Regions from separate parts of the Streptomyces dangxiongensis genome, predicted to be linked through region 1. Evidence: riboswitches for the same ligand, from Rfam matches in the RefSeq annotation. Region 1 holds a riboswitch; the other holds the start of a gene.
What was found. Region 1 has a riboswitch for S-adenosylmethionine ahead of thrC (threonine synthase). Riboswitches for the same ligand answer to the same signal wherever they lie in the genome.
Positions count from the first base shown of each region.

Region 1 (7,355 bases):
AGTCCATGTCACCGCCCGGCATGCCGCCGCCGGCCGGCGCGGCGTTCTTCTCCGGCTTGTCGGCGATGACGGCCTCGGTGGTGAGGAACAGCGCGGCGATGGACGCGGCGTTCTGGAGCGCGGAACGCGTCACCTTCGCCGGGTCGATGATGCCCTCGGCGACCAGGTCGACGTACTCACCGGTCGCGGCGTTCAGGCCGTGGCCCGGGGTGAGGTTGCGCACCTTCTCCACCACGACACCGCCCTCGAGGCCGGCGTTGACGGCGATCTGCTTCAGCGGGGCCTCGAGCGCGATGCGCACGGCGTTGGCGCCGGTCGCCTCGTCACCCTCGAGCTCCAGCTTCTCGAAGACCTGGGAGGCCTGGAGCAGGGCCACGCCACCACCGGCGACGATGCCCTCCTCGACGGCCGCCTTCGCGTTGCGGACGGCGTCCTCGATGCGGTGCTTGCGCTCCTTGAGCTCCACCTCGGTGGCGGCACCGGCCTTGATGACCGCGACACCGCCGGCGAGCTTCGCCAGGCGCTCCTGGAGCTTCTCGCGGTCGTAGTCCGAGTCGCTGTTCTCGATCTCGGCGCGGATCTGGTTGACCCGGCCGTTGACCTGCTCGGAGGAGCCCGAACCGTCGACGATGGTGGTCTCGTCCTTGGTGATGACGACCTTGCGGGCACGGCCCAGGAGGTCCAGGGTCGCGTTCTCCAGCTTGAGGCCGACCTCCTCGGAGATGACCTCGCCGCCCGTGAGGATGGCGATGTCGCCGAGCATGGCCTTGCGGCGGTCGCCGAAGCCCGGGGCCTTGACGGCGACGGACTTGAAGGTGCCGCGGATCTTGTTGACGACCAGGGTCGACAGGGCCTCGCCCTCGACGTCCTCGGCGATGATCAGCAGCGGCTTGCCCGACTGCATGACCTTCTCCAGGAGCGGGAGCAGGTCCTTGACCGAGGAGATCTTGGAGTTGGCGATGAGGATGTAGGGGTCCTCGAGCACCGACTCCATGCGCTCCATGTCGGTCGCGAAGTAGGCGGAGATGTAGCCCTTGTCGAAGCGCATGCCCTCGGTGAGCTCCAGCTCAAGACCGAAGGTGTTGCTCTCCTCGACGGTGATGACGCCTTCCTTGCCGACCTTGTCCATGGCCTCGGCGATCAGCTCGCCGATCTGGGTGTCGGCGGCGGAGATGGACGCGGTGGAGGCGATCTGCTCCTTGGTCTCGACGTCCTTCGCCTGCTCCAGCAGGGCGGCGGAGACGGCCTCGACGGCCTTCTCGATACCGCGCTTCAGGGCCATGGGGTTGGCGCCGGCGGCGACGTTGCGCAGGCCTTCCTTGACCAGGGCCTGAGCGAGAACGGTCGCGGTGGTCGTACCGTCACCGGCGACGTCGTCCGTCTTCTTGGCGACTTCCTTGACCAGCTCGGCGCCGATCTTCTCGTACGGGTCCTCGAGCTCGATCTCCTTGGCGATGGAGACACCATCGTTGGTGATCGTGGGGGCGCCCCACTTCTTCTCGAGGACGACGTTGCGGCCCTTGGGGCCGAGCGTCACCTTTACGGCGTCCGCGAGCTGGTTCATGCCGCGCTCGAGGCCGCGCCGCGCCTCCTCGTCGAACGCGATGATCTTGGCCATGTGAAGTGGTCCCTCCAGGACTGGGGGTGATTCCTTCGGACCGCGCCCGCGCCCGCGACGGACGGCTCGCCGGCCGCGTGGTTCCTTGCCCCACTTGGCCTGCGGGCCTCACCGACCCGGTCCTTCGTTGTCACTCTCACCTTCAGAGTGCTAACGCCAATGATTAGCACTCGGCATGGTCGAGTGCAAGCGCCTCGCGGGGTAACGGGCCCTCCGTCAGCCCCGCGCGAACACCGGGCGCGGACACGGGACCGGGCACGGACGGACGCGGATCCCGCCCCGGACCGGGCACGGAGCAGGCACGGACCCGGGCACGGCGAAGGGCCCGCACCCTGTGCCGGTGCGGGCCCTTCGCCACAAAAGACGTTCAGGCGCCGAGGCGAACCATGTCGGCCTGCGGGCCCTTCTGGCCCTGCGAGATCTCGAACTCCACCCGCTGGCCCTCTTCCAGGGTGCGGTAGCCGTCCATCTGAATGGCGCTGTAATGGACGAAGACGTCCGCACCACCGTCGACCGCGATGAAGCCGTACCCCTTCTCCGCGTTGAACCACTTGACGGTGCCCTGAGCCATGCCTAACTCCCCTATTACTGGCCCTTGCACAGATCCGCACTTCGCGGACCCGGGTCAGACCTCACCCCCCATTGGCCGGGGGCGTGCGCCGGAACGCGTCGACCGCGGCTGAATGTATCTGTCCAACTGCCCTCTGCAACAGGTCAATCGGACGAGAAATCTGGAAGCGAGCGGTCCGGAATGTGGCGAGAATTCATCCGACTTCAGGGCAAGTCGGGCCCCACAAAGGGAACAAATGCCGCGGAACACCCCAGCACTTTGGCTGTTTCTTGTCGGGCGCACAGCACCGAATGAAGGGCCGCCGACCCGCGGACCGCGACCGTGTTCCCCAACTCTACCGCGCTCAATCACACAGAATTGCCCCCTCCGCTTCTCTTGTGGAGGGGGCAATCGCAGGAACAACATGTAACCGACGTTACCGAAGGTAATGATGCGGCGGATCAGCCGCCGGCGACCGCCGGAATGATCGACACGCCCGCGCCGTCCGGCGTGGCGGTCTGCAGGCCCTGCTCGAAGCGGACGTCGTCGTCGTTCACGTACACGTTGACGAACCGGCGCAGCTTGCCCTGGTCGTCCAGCACCCGGGCGGCGATCCCCGTGTGGTTCCTCTCCAGGTCGGCGATGACGTCGGCGAGGGTCGCGCCCTCGGCGGCGACCTCGGCCGAGCCGCCGGTGTAGGTGCGCAGGATGGTGGGGATGCGAACGGTCACGCTCATGCGAGGCCAGCCTCTCGGAAGGAGTCCAGGGTCGGGCGGATGGTGGCGGTGAGGCCGGTCCCGGCCACCGCGTCCAAAGTCTTCAGGCCGTCGCCGGTGTTGAGGACGACCGTGGTCTTCGCCGGGTCCAGCACACCGTTCTCGATCAGCTTGCGGGTGACGCCCACGGTGACCCCGCCGGCGGTCTCCGCGAAGATGCCCTCGGTCCGCGCGAGCAGCCGGATCGCGTCCACGACCTGCTGGTCGGTGACGTCCTCCACGGCACCGCCGGTGCGGCGCGCGATGTCCAGGACGTACGGACCGTCGGCCGGGTTGCCGATGGCGAGCGACTTGGCGATCGTGTTCGGCTTCTGCGGCCGTACGACGTCGGGCCCGGCCTTGAAGGCGGTGGACACCGGCGAGCAGCCCTCGGCCTGGGCGCCGAAGATCCGGTACGGCCGGTCCTCGACGAGGCCGAGACTGATCAGCTCCCGCAGACCCTTGTCGATCTTCGTGAGCTGGGAGCCGGAGGCGATCGGGACCACGATCTGGTCGGGCAGCCGCCAGCCGAGCTGCTCGCAGATCTCGTACGCGAGGGTCTTGGAGCCCTCCGCGTAGTACGGCCGCAGGTTGACGTTGACGAAGCCCCAGCCCTCGCCGGCCGAGTCGCCGATCAGCTCGGAGCAGAAGCGGTTCACGTCGTCGTAGTTGCCCTCGATGCCGACCAGCTCACCGCCGTAGACGGCGGCCATGACCACCTTGGCCTGCTCCAGGTCGTGCGGGATGAACACGCAGGAGCGCAGGCCGGCCCGGGCGGCGGCGGCGCCGACGGCACCGGCCAGGTTGCCGGTGGAGGAGCAGGACAGGGTGGTGAAGCCGAAGGCGCGGGCGGCCTCCAGGGCCTGGGCGACGACCCGGTCCTTGAAGGAGTGCGTCGGGTTGCCGGAGTCGTCCTTCACGTACAGCCCGCCGGTCACGCCCAGTTCGCGCGCCAGGTTGTCGGCCTTGACCAGCTCGGTCCAGCCCGGGTTCAGGTTGGGCTTGCCGGCGACGTCCGCGGGGACGGGCAGCAGCGGGGCGTAGCGCCAGATGTTCGCGGGGCCCGCCTCGATGCGGCGGCGCAGCTCTTCGGTGTCGTAGGCGGAGAAGTCGTAGGCGATCTCCAGCGGACCGAAACACTCCTCGCAGGCGAAGACCGGGCCGAGCGGCACCCGGTGACCGCACTCGCGACAGCTCAGGGCCGTGGCGGGACCGAGGTCGACGGTGGGACTGCTGGCGCTTGCAACTGTCTGCACAGCCATGGAGGCGAGGCCCTTTCTCCTCATCTTCCTCACGACGCACTTCGCCGTGAGACGGATTTGGCACCTTCCCTAGCCGGGAGCCTCGCGGAGACGATCAGAACTGATCTACGAGAACCGACTGGAGGGTTGCCGGGGCTTCATCGGGCCGTGTCCCTCTGCCCCTCTGGATGAGCAATATGTGGTTGTTGACGCGGGCGACCCCCGACATGCGATGGTCACCGGCGTTGTTCAAGACTGTAACCGAAGGCCAGGACAGTTGAGATAGTCGTCCGTACCGCGAGATGGATCACACCGTGTGCGTGTGGTCGTGACAGTGAGGAGCCGCAGACCGTGCTGGAAGAAGTCGAGCGCTGGCTGGCCGACCGCTCCTGGTCCGTGACCGACCGCCCGCTCCACCGCGTCCTGGCCGCCAAGCAGCGCACGGGCCAGACGATCAGCGTCGTGCTGCCCGCGCTCAACGAGGAGGAGACGGTCGGCGACATCGTCGCGGTCATCCGCCACGACCTCGTGGAGCAGATACCGCTGGTCGACGAGATCGTCGTCGTCGACTCCGGGTCCACCGACCGCACCGCGCAGGTCGCCGCGCGCGCCGGCGCCCGGGTCGTGCACCGCGACGCCATCCTGCCCCGTATCCCCGCCGTCCCCGGCAAGGGCGAGGTGCTGTGGCGCTCGCTGCTGGTGACCGGCGGGGACATCGTCTGCTTCATCGACGCGGACCTGCGCGAGTTCTCCTCCGACTTCGTCACCGGGATCGTCGGCCCGCTGCTCACCGAACCCGGCGTGGACCTGGTCAAGGCGATGTACGACCGCCCGCTCGGCGGCGCGGCCGGGCAGGGCGGCCGGGTCACCGAGCTGATGGCCCGGCCGCTGCTGAACATGCACTGGCCGCAACTGGCCGGCTTCGTGCAGCCGCTCGGCGGCGAGTACGCGGCCCGCCGCTCCCTGCTGGAGCAGTTGCCGTTCCCCGTCGGCTACGGCGTGGAGCTGGGGATGCTGGTGGACGCGCTGCACCTGGCCGGCCTGGACGCGCTGGCCCAGGTCGACGTGGGTGTGCGCCTGCATCGCCACCAGGACGGGCAGGCCCTGGGCCGGATGGCCGCCGCGATCTACCGCACCGCCCAGCTCCGGCTGGCCCGCGGCCATCTGGTCCGGCCCGCGCTGACCCAGTTCGAGCGGGGCGAGGACGGGTTCGAGCCGCGCACACCTACTCGGTGGACACCGAGGAACGGCCGCCCATGGTGGAGATCGCCGAGTACGCCGAGCGCAAGGTGGCGTGAACGGTCCGTATACGGTCCCGTTTGCGGGCGGACCGTACGTTTGAGCGTTTGTGGGCCGGGCTAGGTTGAGGCGTATGGCTTCCACGCACGGCACTGCTGAACAGGCTCAGGTGCTGGTCGCGTCCAATCGCGGCCCGGTTTCGTATCAGATCGACGAGGAGGGCTCGCTGCACGCCAGGCGGGGCGGCGGCGGGCTCGTCTCCGGGCTGTCGGCCATCGGGTCCGACGCGGACTCCGTGTGGGTGTGCGCCGCGCTCGGCGACGGCGACCGCGAGGCCGTGCGGCGCGCGGACGGCGGACTGCTGCCGGCCGCGGACACCGGCGGGCAGCGGGTGCGGATGCTCGGCATCGACCCGGCCGTGCACGCCGCGGCCTACAACGACATCGCCAACTCGGTGCTCTGGTTCGTCCACCACATGCTGTACCAGACCCCGATGGAGCCGGTCTTCGACGCGGAGTTCCGGCGGCACTGGGCGTCGTACCGGGCCTACAACCAGGCGTTCGCGGAGGCGCTGGCCGAGGAGGCCGCCGAGGGCGCCGCGGTGCTGATCCAGGACTACCACCTGGCCCTCGCCCCGCGCCTGCTCCGGGAGCTGCGCCCCGACCTGCGCATCGGCCACTTCTCGCACACCCCGTGGGCGCCGCCGGACTACTTCCGCCTGCTGCCCGACGACATCGCCGCCGAGCTGCTCGGCGGCATCCTGGGCGCGGACCGCGCGGCGTTCCTCACCCAGCGGTGGGCGGACGCCTTCACCGCCTGCTGTCAGGTGGTCCTCGGGCCCGACGCCGCCGCCGGCACCCGGATCGGGGTGCACGGTCTCGGCGCGGACGCGGACTTCCTGCGCGGGCGGGCCCACCAGGACGACGTGGCCGAGCGGATGACGGCCCTCCGCGCGGAGATCGGCCCGGGCCCCGACGGGACGGCGCGCAGGACGATCGTCCGGGTGGACCGCACCGAGCTGTCCAAGAACATCGTGCGCGGGCTGCTGGCCTACCGGCAGCTACTCGACGACCACCCCGAATGGCGGGAGAAGGTCGTCCACGTCGCCTTCGCGTACCCGTCCCGGCAGGACCTCGCCGTGTACCGCGAGTACACCGCCGAGGTCCGGCGGGTCGCGGACGACATCAACGAGCGCTACGGCACGGCGGGCTGGACCCCGGTCGTCCTGCACGTGAAGGACGACTTCGCCCGCTCCCTCGCCGCCTACCGGCTGGCCGACGTGGCCCTGGTGAACCCCATCCGCGACGGCATGAACCTGGTCGCCAAGGAGGTCCCGGTGGTCTCCGACGAGGGCTGCGCGCTGGTGCTGTCCCGGGAGGCCGGGGCGTACGAGGAGCTGGGCGAGGACGCGATCGTGGTGAACCCGTACGACATCGGGGGGACGGCGGACGCGCTGCACGCGGCCCTGAGCCTGCCCGTGGCCGAGCGGGCGGAGCGGTCGAAGCGACTGGCCGCCGCGGCGACCGCGCTGCCGCCGGCGCGCTGGTTCCTGGACCAGCTTGACGCCCTGCGCAACTGACCGGCCGGCACCTCGCACCTGACCGGCCGACAACCCGGACCGGTGCCCCGCACAGCCGACCGGCCGACAACCCGGACCCGGCAGCGGCTCGGTGCACTCGCCGCCGGCCGGCCGGCAACTTGGACCGATGCCCCGTGGAGCCGACCGGTCGGCAGCCCGGACCCGGTCGGCGGATGCGTGGCGGAGTTGACCGGTCGGCCGGTGCGCTGTGGAGTTGGCCGGCCGGTGCCCGGTGTTCCCGGGCACCGACCGGCCGAGAGCGTCACCCCAGGTGGGCCGCCAGCCCCCGCAGCAGCTCCACGACACCTTCCGGGCCGGCCACCACCAGGTCGGCGCGGTCCGCCAGCTCGGTGACCTCCGTGCTGCCGCTGCA
Region 1 covers NZ_CP033073.1:4,358,082-4,365,436, reverse strand. Annotated here, with positions in the region: gene groL (chaperonin GroEL) at 1-1,618, opposite strand, end outside; gene D9753_RS19625 (cold-shock protein) at 1,986-2,189, opposite strand; gene D9753_RS19620 (MoaD/ThiS family protein) at 2,630-2,905, opposite strand; gene thrC (threonine synthase) at 2,902-4,185, opposite strand; SAM riboswitch class I at 4,203-4,359, opposite strand; partial or broken gene D9753_RS19610 (glucosyl-3-phosphoglycerate synthase) at 4,516-5,462, shown strand; gene D9753_RS19605 (alpha,alpha-trehalose-phosphate synthase (UDP-forming)) at 5,537-6,982, shown strand; gene otsB (trehalose-phosphatase) at 7,245-7,355, opposite strand, start outside.

Region 2 (7,355 bases), 1.4 Mb from region 1:
CGTCGCCGTGTGGGTTGCCGCCCGGACCGCAAAGGCCAAGAAGTCATGAGTAGCCAAGACATTCCAGAAGAGAACCTGCCCGCCGGGCGGGACCACGCGCACGGCGCGGTAGACGTCGCGGACCACGAGAACCCGTTCGCGAACCCCGGACTGCCGCCGCACGAGCACCGGATCCAGGACATCGACGAGCGGGCCGCCAAGCGGTCCGAGCGCGTGGTCGCCCTGCTGTTCACGGTGTCGATGCTGGCGACGATCGGCTTCATCGCCGCCTACCTGGCGATCCCGAACGACAAGTCGATCTTCGTCTTCCCGCTCGGGCACATCAGCGCGATGAACTTCGCGCTGGGGCTGACCCTGGGCATCGCCCTGTTCTGCATCGGCGCGGGCGCGGTCCACTGGGCCCGCACCCTCATGTCCGACGTGGAGGTCGCCGACGACCGTCACCCGATCGAGGCCTCCCCCGAGGTCCGCGCGAAGGTCCACGACGACTTCCGCCTGGGTGCCAAGGAATCGGCGCTCGGCCGGCGCAAGCTGATCCGCAACACCATGTTCGGCGCGCTGGCCCTGGTGCCGCTCTCCGGCGTGATGCTGCTCGGCGGTCTGGGCCCGGCCCCCGGGACCAAGCTCCGCCACACCCTGTGGGCCAAGAACAAGCGCCTGGTCAACATGAACACGAACCAGCCGCTGCGTCCCGAGGACATCGCCGTCGGCTCGCTCACCTTCGCCAAGCCCGACGGCCTGGAGGAGCGCGCCGAGGACTTCCAGGACCAGATGGCCAAGGCGGCCCTGATGATCGTCCGGCTCCAGCCGGGCAACATCAAGGACAAGCGCGAACTCGACTGGTCGCACGAGGGCATCGTCGCGTTCTCGAAGATCTGCACCCACGTGGGCTGCCCGATCTCGCTGTACGAGCAGCAGACGCACCACGTGCTGTGCCCGTGCCACCAGTCCACCTTCGACCTCTCCGACGGCGCCCGAGTCATCTTCGGCCCCGCCGGCCACCCCCTGCCGCAGCTGCGCATCGGTGTGGACAGTGAGGGTTACCTCCAGGCGCTCGGCGACTTCGAGGAGCCCGTCGGTCCTGCTTTCTGGGAGCGCGGATGAGTACTGCATCGAACGACGAGACCCGCTCCCGCGGGCGGGCACCGGCCGGCGAGCGGATCGCCGACTGGGCCGACGGCCGGCTGGGGATCTACTCCCTGGCCAAGGCCAACATGCGCAAGATCTTCCCGGACCACTGGTCCTTCATGCTCGGCGAGATCTGCATGTACAGCTTCATCATCATCATCCTGACGGGTGTCTATCTGACGCTGTTCTTCCACCCGTCGATGAACGAGGTCGAGTACCACGGCAGCTACATCCCGCTCCAGGGACAGCTGATGTCCGAGGCGTTCAACTCGACCATGCACATCTCGTTCGACGTGCGCGGTGGCCTGCTCATCCGGCAGATCCACCACTGGGCGGCGGTCGTCTTCCTCGCCGGCATGTTCGTGCACATGATGCGCGTGTTCTTCACCGGCGCGTTCCGCAAGCCACGTGAGATCAACTGGCTGTTCGGCTTCCTGCTGTTCGTCCTCGGCATGTTCACCGGCTTCACCGGCTACTCCCTGCCGGACGACCTGCTCTCGGGCACCGGTGTCCGCTTCACCCAGGGCGCGATCCTGTCCGTGCCGATCGTCGGCACGTACATCTCGATGTTCCTGTTCGGCGGCGAGTTCCCCGGCCACGACTTCGTGGCCCGGTTCTACTCGATCCACATCCTGCTGCTGCCGGGCATCATGCTCGGCCTGATGGTGGCGCACCTGATCCTGGTCTTCTACCACAAGCACACGCAGTTCGCGGGCCCCGGCCGGAACAACAAGAACGTCGTCGGCATGCCGCTGCTGCCGGTGTACATGGCCAAGGCCGGCGGGTTCTTCTTCCTGGTGTTCGGCTTCATCGCCCTCATCGCCGGTATCGCGTCCATCAACCCGATCTGGGCGATGGGCCCCTACCGTCCGGACCAGGTCTCCACGGGCGCCCAGCCCGACTGGTACATGGGCTTCGCCGAGGGTCTCGTCCGCGCCATGCCGGGCTGGGAGATCAACTTCTGGGGCCACACCCTGGTCCTGGGCGTGTTCGTCCCGCTGGCCCTGTTCGGGCTGTTCCTCGCGGTGATCGCGCTGTACCCGTTCATCGAGTCCTGGATCACCGGCGACAAGCGCGAGCACCACATCCTGGACCGGCCGCGCAACGCCCCGACCCGCACCGCCTTCGGTGCCGCGTGGGTCGCCGGCTACGTGATCATGCTGATCGGTGGCGGCAACGACATCATCGCCACGCACTTCCACCTGTCGATCAACGCGGTGACCTGGTTCGTCCGGATCGCGTTCTTCGCCGGGCCGGTCCTGACGTTCATCGTCACCCGGCGGATCTGCCTGGGCCTCCAGCGTCGCGACCGCGACAAGGTGCTGCACGGCCGCGAGACCGGCATCATCAAGCGGCTGCCGCACGGTGAGTTCATCGAGGTGCACGAGCCGCTCAGCCAGGAGCAGCTTCACACGCTCACCGCGCACGAGCAGTACCGGCCGGCCGAGATCGGTCCGACGACCGACGAGAACGGCGTCGAGCGCAAGGTGGGCGCCTCCGAGAAGCTGCGGGTCAAGCTCTCCAACGCCTACTACGGCGAGGACAGCCAGATCCCGAAGCCGACCGTCGAGGAGTTCAAGGAGATCACGAGCGGCCACGGCCACCACTGATCCCCGCGTCGCCACACCACGCAGAAGGGCCCCGTCCGTGTCGCGGACGGGGCCCTTCGCGGTGCCCGCGGCTGGATAGGGTGGGGTACGACGGAGCAGGACTGCGTACGAGGAGCGGCTGATGAGCGCTGTGACCCCCGCTGGAGGCGACACCGCGGCGGGCCGCTCCTGGCCCGTCCTCCTGAACGGCCTGCTGGAGGGCCGTGACCTGGCGGCCGACGACACCGCGTGGGCGATGGACCGCATCATGCGCGGTGAGGCGACCGACGCCCAGATCGCCGGGTTCGCGGTGGCGCTGCGGGCGAAGGGGCAGACGGTCCAGGAGATCACCGGCCTGGTCCGCACGATGTACGAGCACGCGAACGTGATCGAGGTGCCCGGCCGCACCGTCGACATCGTCGGCACGGGCGGCGACGGGGCCAGGACGGTGAACATCTCCACCATGTCCTCGCTGGTCGTGGCCGGTACCGGCGCGAAGGTCGTCAAGCACGGCAACCGCGCCGCGTCCTCGGCGTCCGGCTCCTCCGACGTCCTGGAGAAGCTCGGCGTCAACCTCGACCTGACCCCCCGCCGGGTCGTGGAGGTCGCTCAGGAGGCCGGCATCACCTTCTGCTTCGCCGTGAAGTTCCATCCGGCGCTGCGCCATGTGGGCGCCGCCCGCGGACAGCTCGGCATCCGGACCGTGTTCAACCTGCTCGGCCCGCTGACCAACCCGGCGCGGGTGCGGGCCCAGGCGGTCGGCGTCGCCGTCGCGCACGAGGCACCGATCGTCGCGGGCGTGCTCGCGGAACGGGGCAACTCCTCCCTGGTCTTCCGCGGCGACGACGGCCTGGACGAGCTGACGACGACGTCCACCTCCCGGGTGTGGGTGGTCCGCGACGGCCGGGTCCGCGAGGAGTCCTTCGACCCGCGCGACGCCGGCCTCCCCCTGGTCCCGGTGGAGGCGCTGCGCGGCGGCGACCCGGCCCACAACGCCGACGTCGCCCGCCGCCTGCTCGACGGCGAGCAGGGGCCCGTACGGGACGCCGTCCTGCTGAACTCGGCGGCGGCCCTGGTGGCCCTGGAGCCGACGGACGCGCCGCTCACCGAGCAGCTCCGCGCGGGCATGGCGAAGGCCGCGGAGTCGGTCGACTCGGGCGCGGCCCGGCGGACGCTGGAGCGGTGGGTGGCGGCCAGCAACGCCTGACCGCACCGCACGTCGTCCCGCGATCCGGACACGGGTTGCGGGGCGACGATCAGTTCGCGTACGTTCTTCCACCAGGTCATGAGTGACAGTCATGAGGCCCCGGCCGACTGTCCGGCAACCCTCCGTCCGTGGCGGGGTGCCCCGGGTGAAGACCAGGCCGTGGACAGCAAGGTCCACGGCAAGCGCGGATCCCTCGCACACTTACCGCAAGTGTGGGACCAGGGATCCTGGTCGTCGAGGAGCCTCCCGTGAGCAAGCGAATGCGCTAGGGCCGCAGAGCCCCGCCTCCGCATCCCCCTTCACCCCACCGGCGCCAGAGCACGCCCGCTCGCCCGGCGGATTCCACCTGCCTTCACGGGAGTTCAGCCATGTCCGTCTCCACCGCTGCCGCCGACCGGTCCCTCTGCGCCCCGCTGCCCGTGCTGGGCCGGGATGTCACCGTCCCGCTCGTCACGGGCGGTGAGGTCGCCTACGCCGCTCTCGACTACGCGGCCAGCGCCCCCGCCCTCCAGCGCGTCTGGGACGACGTCGCGGCCTACGCCCCGTACTACGGCAGCGTGCACCGCGGCGCCGGCTACCTCTCCCAGCTCTCCACCGACCTGTTCGAGAACGCCCGCGGGACCGTCGCCGGGTTCCTCGGCTGCCGCCCGGACGACCAGGTCGTCTTCACCCGCTCGACCACCGACTCGCTCAACCTCCTGGCGCGCGCGCTGCCCGCCGGCTGCCAGGTCTTCGTCTTCGAGACCGAGCACCACGCCTCCCTGCTGCCCTGGCAGGACGCCCGGGTCACCTACCTCGACGCCCCGCGCACCCCGCAGCAGGCCGTCCGGACCCTGGAGCGGGCCCTCGCCGAGCGCGACCCCCACGGCCCGGCCCTGGTCTGTGTCACCGGCGCCTCCAACGTCACCGGTGAGCTGTGGCCGGTGCGCGAGCTGGCCGCCGCCGCGCACGCCCACGGCGCCCGCATCGTCCTGGACGCCGCCCAGCTAGCCCCCCACCACCCGGTGGACCTCGGGGACCTGGACGTCGACTGGGTCGCCTTCTCCGGCCACAAGCTGTACGCCCCGTTCGGCTCCGGCGTCCTGGCCGGCCGCGCCGACTGGCTCCGGGCGGCCGAGCCGTACCTCGCGGGCGGCGGCGCCAGCCGCAAGGTCACCCGGCGGCAGGACGGCGGGGTGGACGTGGAGTGGCACGACAGCGCCGCCCGCCACGAGGCCGGCTCCCCGAACGTGATCGGCGCCTACTCCATCGCCGCCGCCTGCAAGGCCCTCACCGAGGCCGGCTGGGACACCCTCGTCGCCCGTGAGGAGCACCTGATCCGCACGGTCCGCGAAGGCCTCGCCGAGGTCCCGGAGGTCAGGATCCTCTCCCTCTTCGGCGACGACGCGCCGCGCGTGGGTGTCCTCTCCTTCGTCGTCGAGGGCTGGAACAGCTCGCACTTCGCCGCCGCCCTCTCCGCCGAGTACGGCATCGGCGTCCGCGACGGCCTCTTCTGCGCCCACCCCCTGGTCCGCACCCTGCTGGGCACCGACCCGCAGACCCAGGGGGAGTGCGGCGCCCCGGAGACGGCCCCGGGCGAGAAGTCCCTGAACGCCGTCCGGGTCAGCTTCGGCGCCGGCACCCCCGACGAGCACGTCGAGCGCTTCGTGACCGCCGTACGGGAACTGGTGCGCGACGGCGCCCGGTGGCAGTACCGCACGGAGGACGGCCGCTGCGTCCCGGCGGTCTGAGGACGGCCGGCCCGCCGCCCGCCGGGGTGGCGGGCTCCCTAGTTGTCGAGGCCGATCGCGAACGCGGCCTCCAGGTCGTGCTGCGAGTAGGTGCGGAACGCGACGTGCGTGTCGGTGGCCTCCACGCCGGGGATCTTGCTGATCCGGCCGGGGATGATCTCGGCGAGGTCCTCGTGCTGCCCGACCCGGACCATGGCGATCAGGTCGTAGGTGCCGGTGACCGAGAAGACCTCGCTGACGCTCTCCAGCGCGGCGATGCGCTCCGCGATCTCGGGGATCCGGTCCACGCTGGTCTTGATCAGAACGATCGCGGTGATCACGGCTGTGTCTCTCCCTCGGTGACCGGAGCTGGTGCGGCCTTCACTCTAGTCGCCCGGCCGTCCCCCACCACCGCCCCGCCGGGACCGCCCGCGCGGCTGCGCCCGCGTCCGTAGCGCAGCCACGCGTAGCAGAACCCCAGGCCGAACCCGACCATGTGCGCGAGGTAGGCCACTCCGGGCCCGTCGGAGGCCCGGCCCGCCGCGAACCACTGGAGCGCCGCCCAGAACGGCAGCACCACCCAGGCGGGGAAGCGCAGCGGCAGGAAGAACAGGAAGGGCAGAAGACTGGTCACGCGGGCGCGGGGGAACAGGTAGAGGAAGGCTCCGAGGACCGCCGAGATCGCCCCGGAGGCGCCGACCAGCGACTGCTCGGAGGTGGCGTTGGCGGCCGCGTAGCCCAGCAGGGCGAGGTACCCGCAGCCGACGTAGAACAGGGTGAACGCCACCCGTCCCATGCGTTCCTCGGTCATCGCCCCGAAGACGAAGAGGAACAGCATGTTGCCGAGCAGGTGGACCCAGCCGCCGTGCACGAACAGCGCGGTCGCCGGGGTGAGCGCCTCGCGGGCCGGTCTGCCGAACAGGTCGGCCGGGACCACGCCCCAGCGCCGGAAGTACGTCCGCTGCGCGGCGAGCAGCGCGTCCCCGGCGCGGTACCCGGGGGTGAGCCCGGACGCGGGGCCGAGGACGAAGATCAGGCAGCACAGGACGATGAGCCCGTACGTGATCGGTGCCGGGATGCCCCGGACCGCCCTGAGAGTCCTGCCGGCCGCCGTGCTCCAGGTGCTGATCATGACTACAGAGCATGACGTAACGGGACGCAAGCTGACAGACCGCCTCGCCGCCGTGGACGGGCGGGCGGCGAAGACCCCGCAGGCCGTAGGGTTACGAGCCATACGCGCCGGGGAACGGCGCGGACCGACACGAGAAGGAAGCGGACAGTCACGATGACGGTTCCCCTGCCGACGGCCACGACACGATGGCGCTGCACCCTGTGCGGCAACCTCACCCGCTTCGACGTGACCCGCTCGTCCAAGGTCGTCGAGTACGTCCATCTCGACCTGGCCGGTGAGCCGACGGTGGAGGAGCGCGAGGTGGTCAGTGAGACCATCGAGTCGGTGCGCTGCCGCTGGTGCAACGCGGTGGACCAGGTGGAACTCGTGGACAGGCCGGGCACCGGCTCCTGAGCGGAGCGGTCCCGGGAGCGGCTTTTTCGGTATTGGGGTGTGACGGATGGTGGAGACCGCGGGCGGGGGGCCGGACGACGGCACCGCCGAGGTGCTTGACCGTCCGCTGCCCGACGGCGTGCGCCGGCGGGTGGTGCAGATCGTCTCGGACGGCTTCGGCGGGCTGACCGTGGCCGAACTTCCCGCCCAGTTGCGGC
Region 2 covers NZ_CP033073.1:5,754,534-5,761,888, forward strand. Annotated here, with positions in the region: gene qcrC (cytochrome bc1 complex diheme cytochrome c subunit) at 1-49, shown strand, start outside; gene qcrA (cytochrome bc1 complex Rieske iron-sulfur subunit) at 46-1,104, shown strand; gene qcrB (cytochrome bc1 complex cytochrome b subunit) at 1,101-2,738, shown strand; gene trpD (anthranilate phosphoribosyltransferase) at 2,860-3,924, shown strand; SAM riboswitch class IV at 3,999-4,115, shown strand; gene D9753_RS25990 (aminotransferase class V-fold PLP-dependent enzyme) at 4,293-5,654, shown strand; gene D9753_RS25995 (Lrp/AsnC family transcriptional regulator) at 5,693-5,974, opposite strand; gene D9753_RS26000 (rhomboid family intramembrane serine protease) at 5,971-6,765, opposite strand; gene D9753_RS26005 (hypothetical protein) at 6,919-7,158, shown strand; gene D9753_RS26010 (NYN domain-containing protein) at 7,205-7,355, shown strand, end outside.
Region 2: it holds a riboswitch for S-adenosylmethionine, as region 1 does, so the genes downstream of both, D9753_RS25990 (aminotransferase class V-fold PLP-dependent enzyme) here and thrC (threonine synthase) in region 1, are expected to answer to the same signal.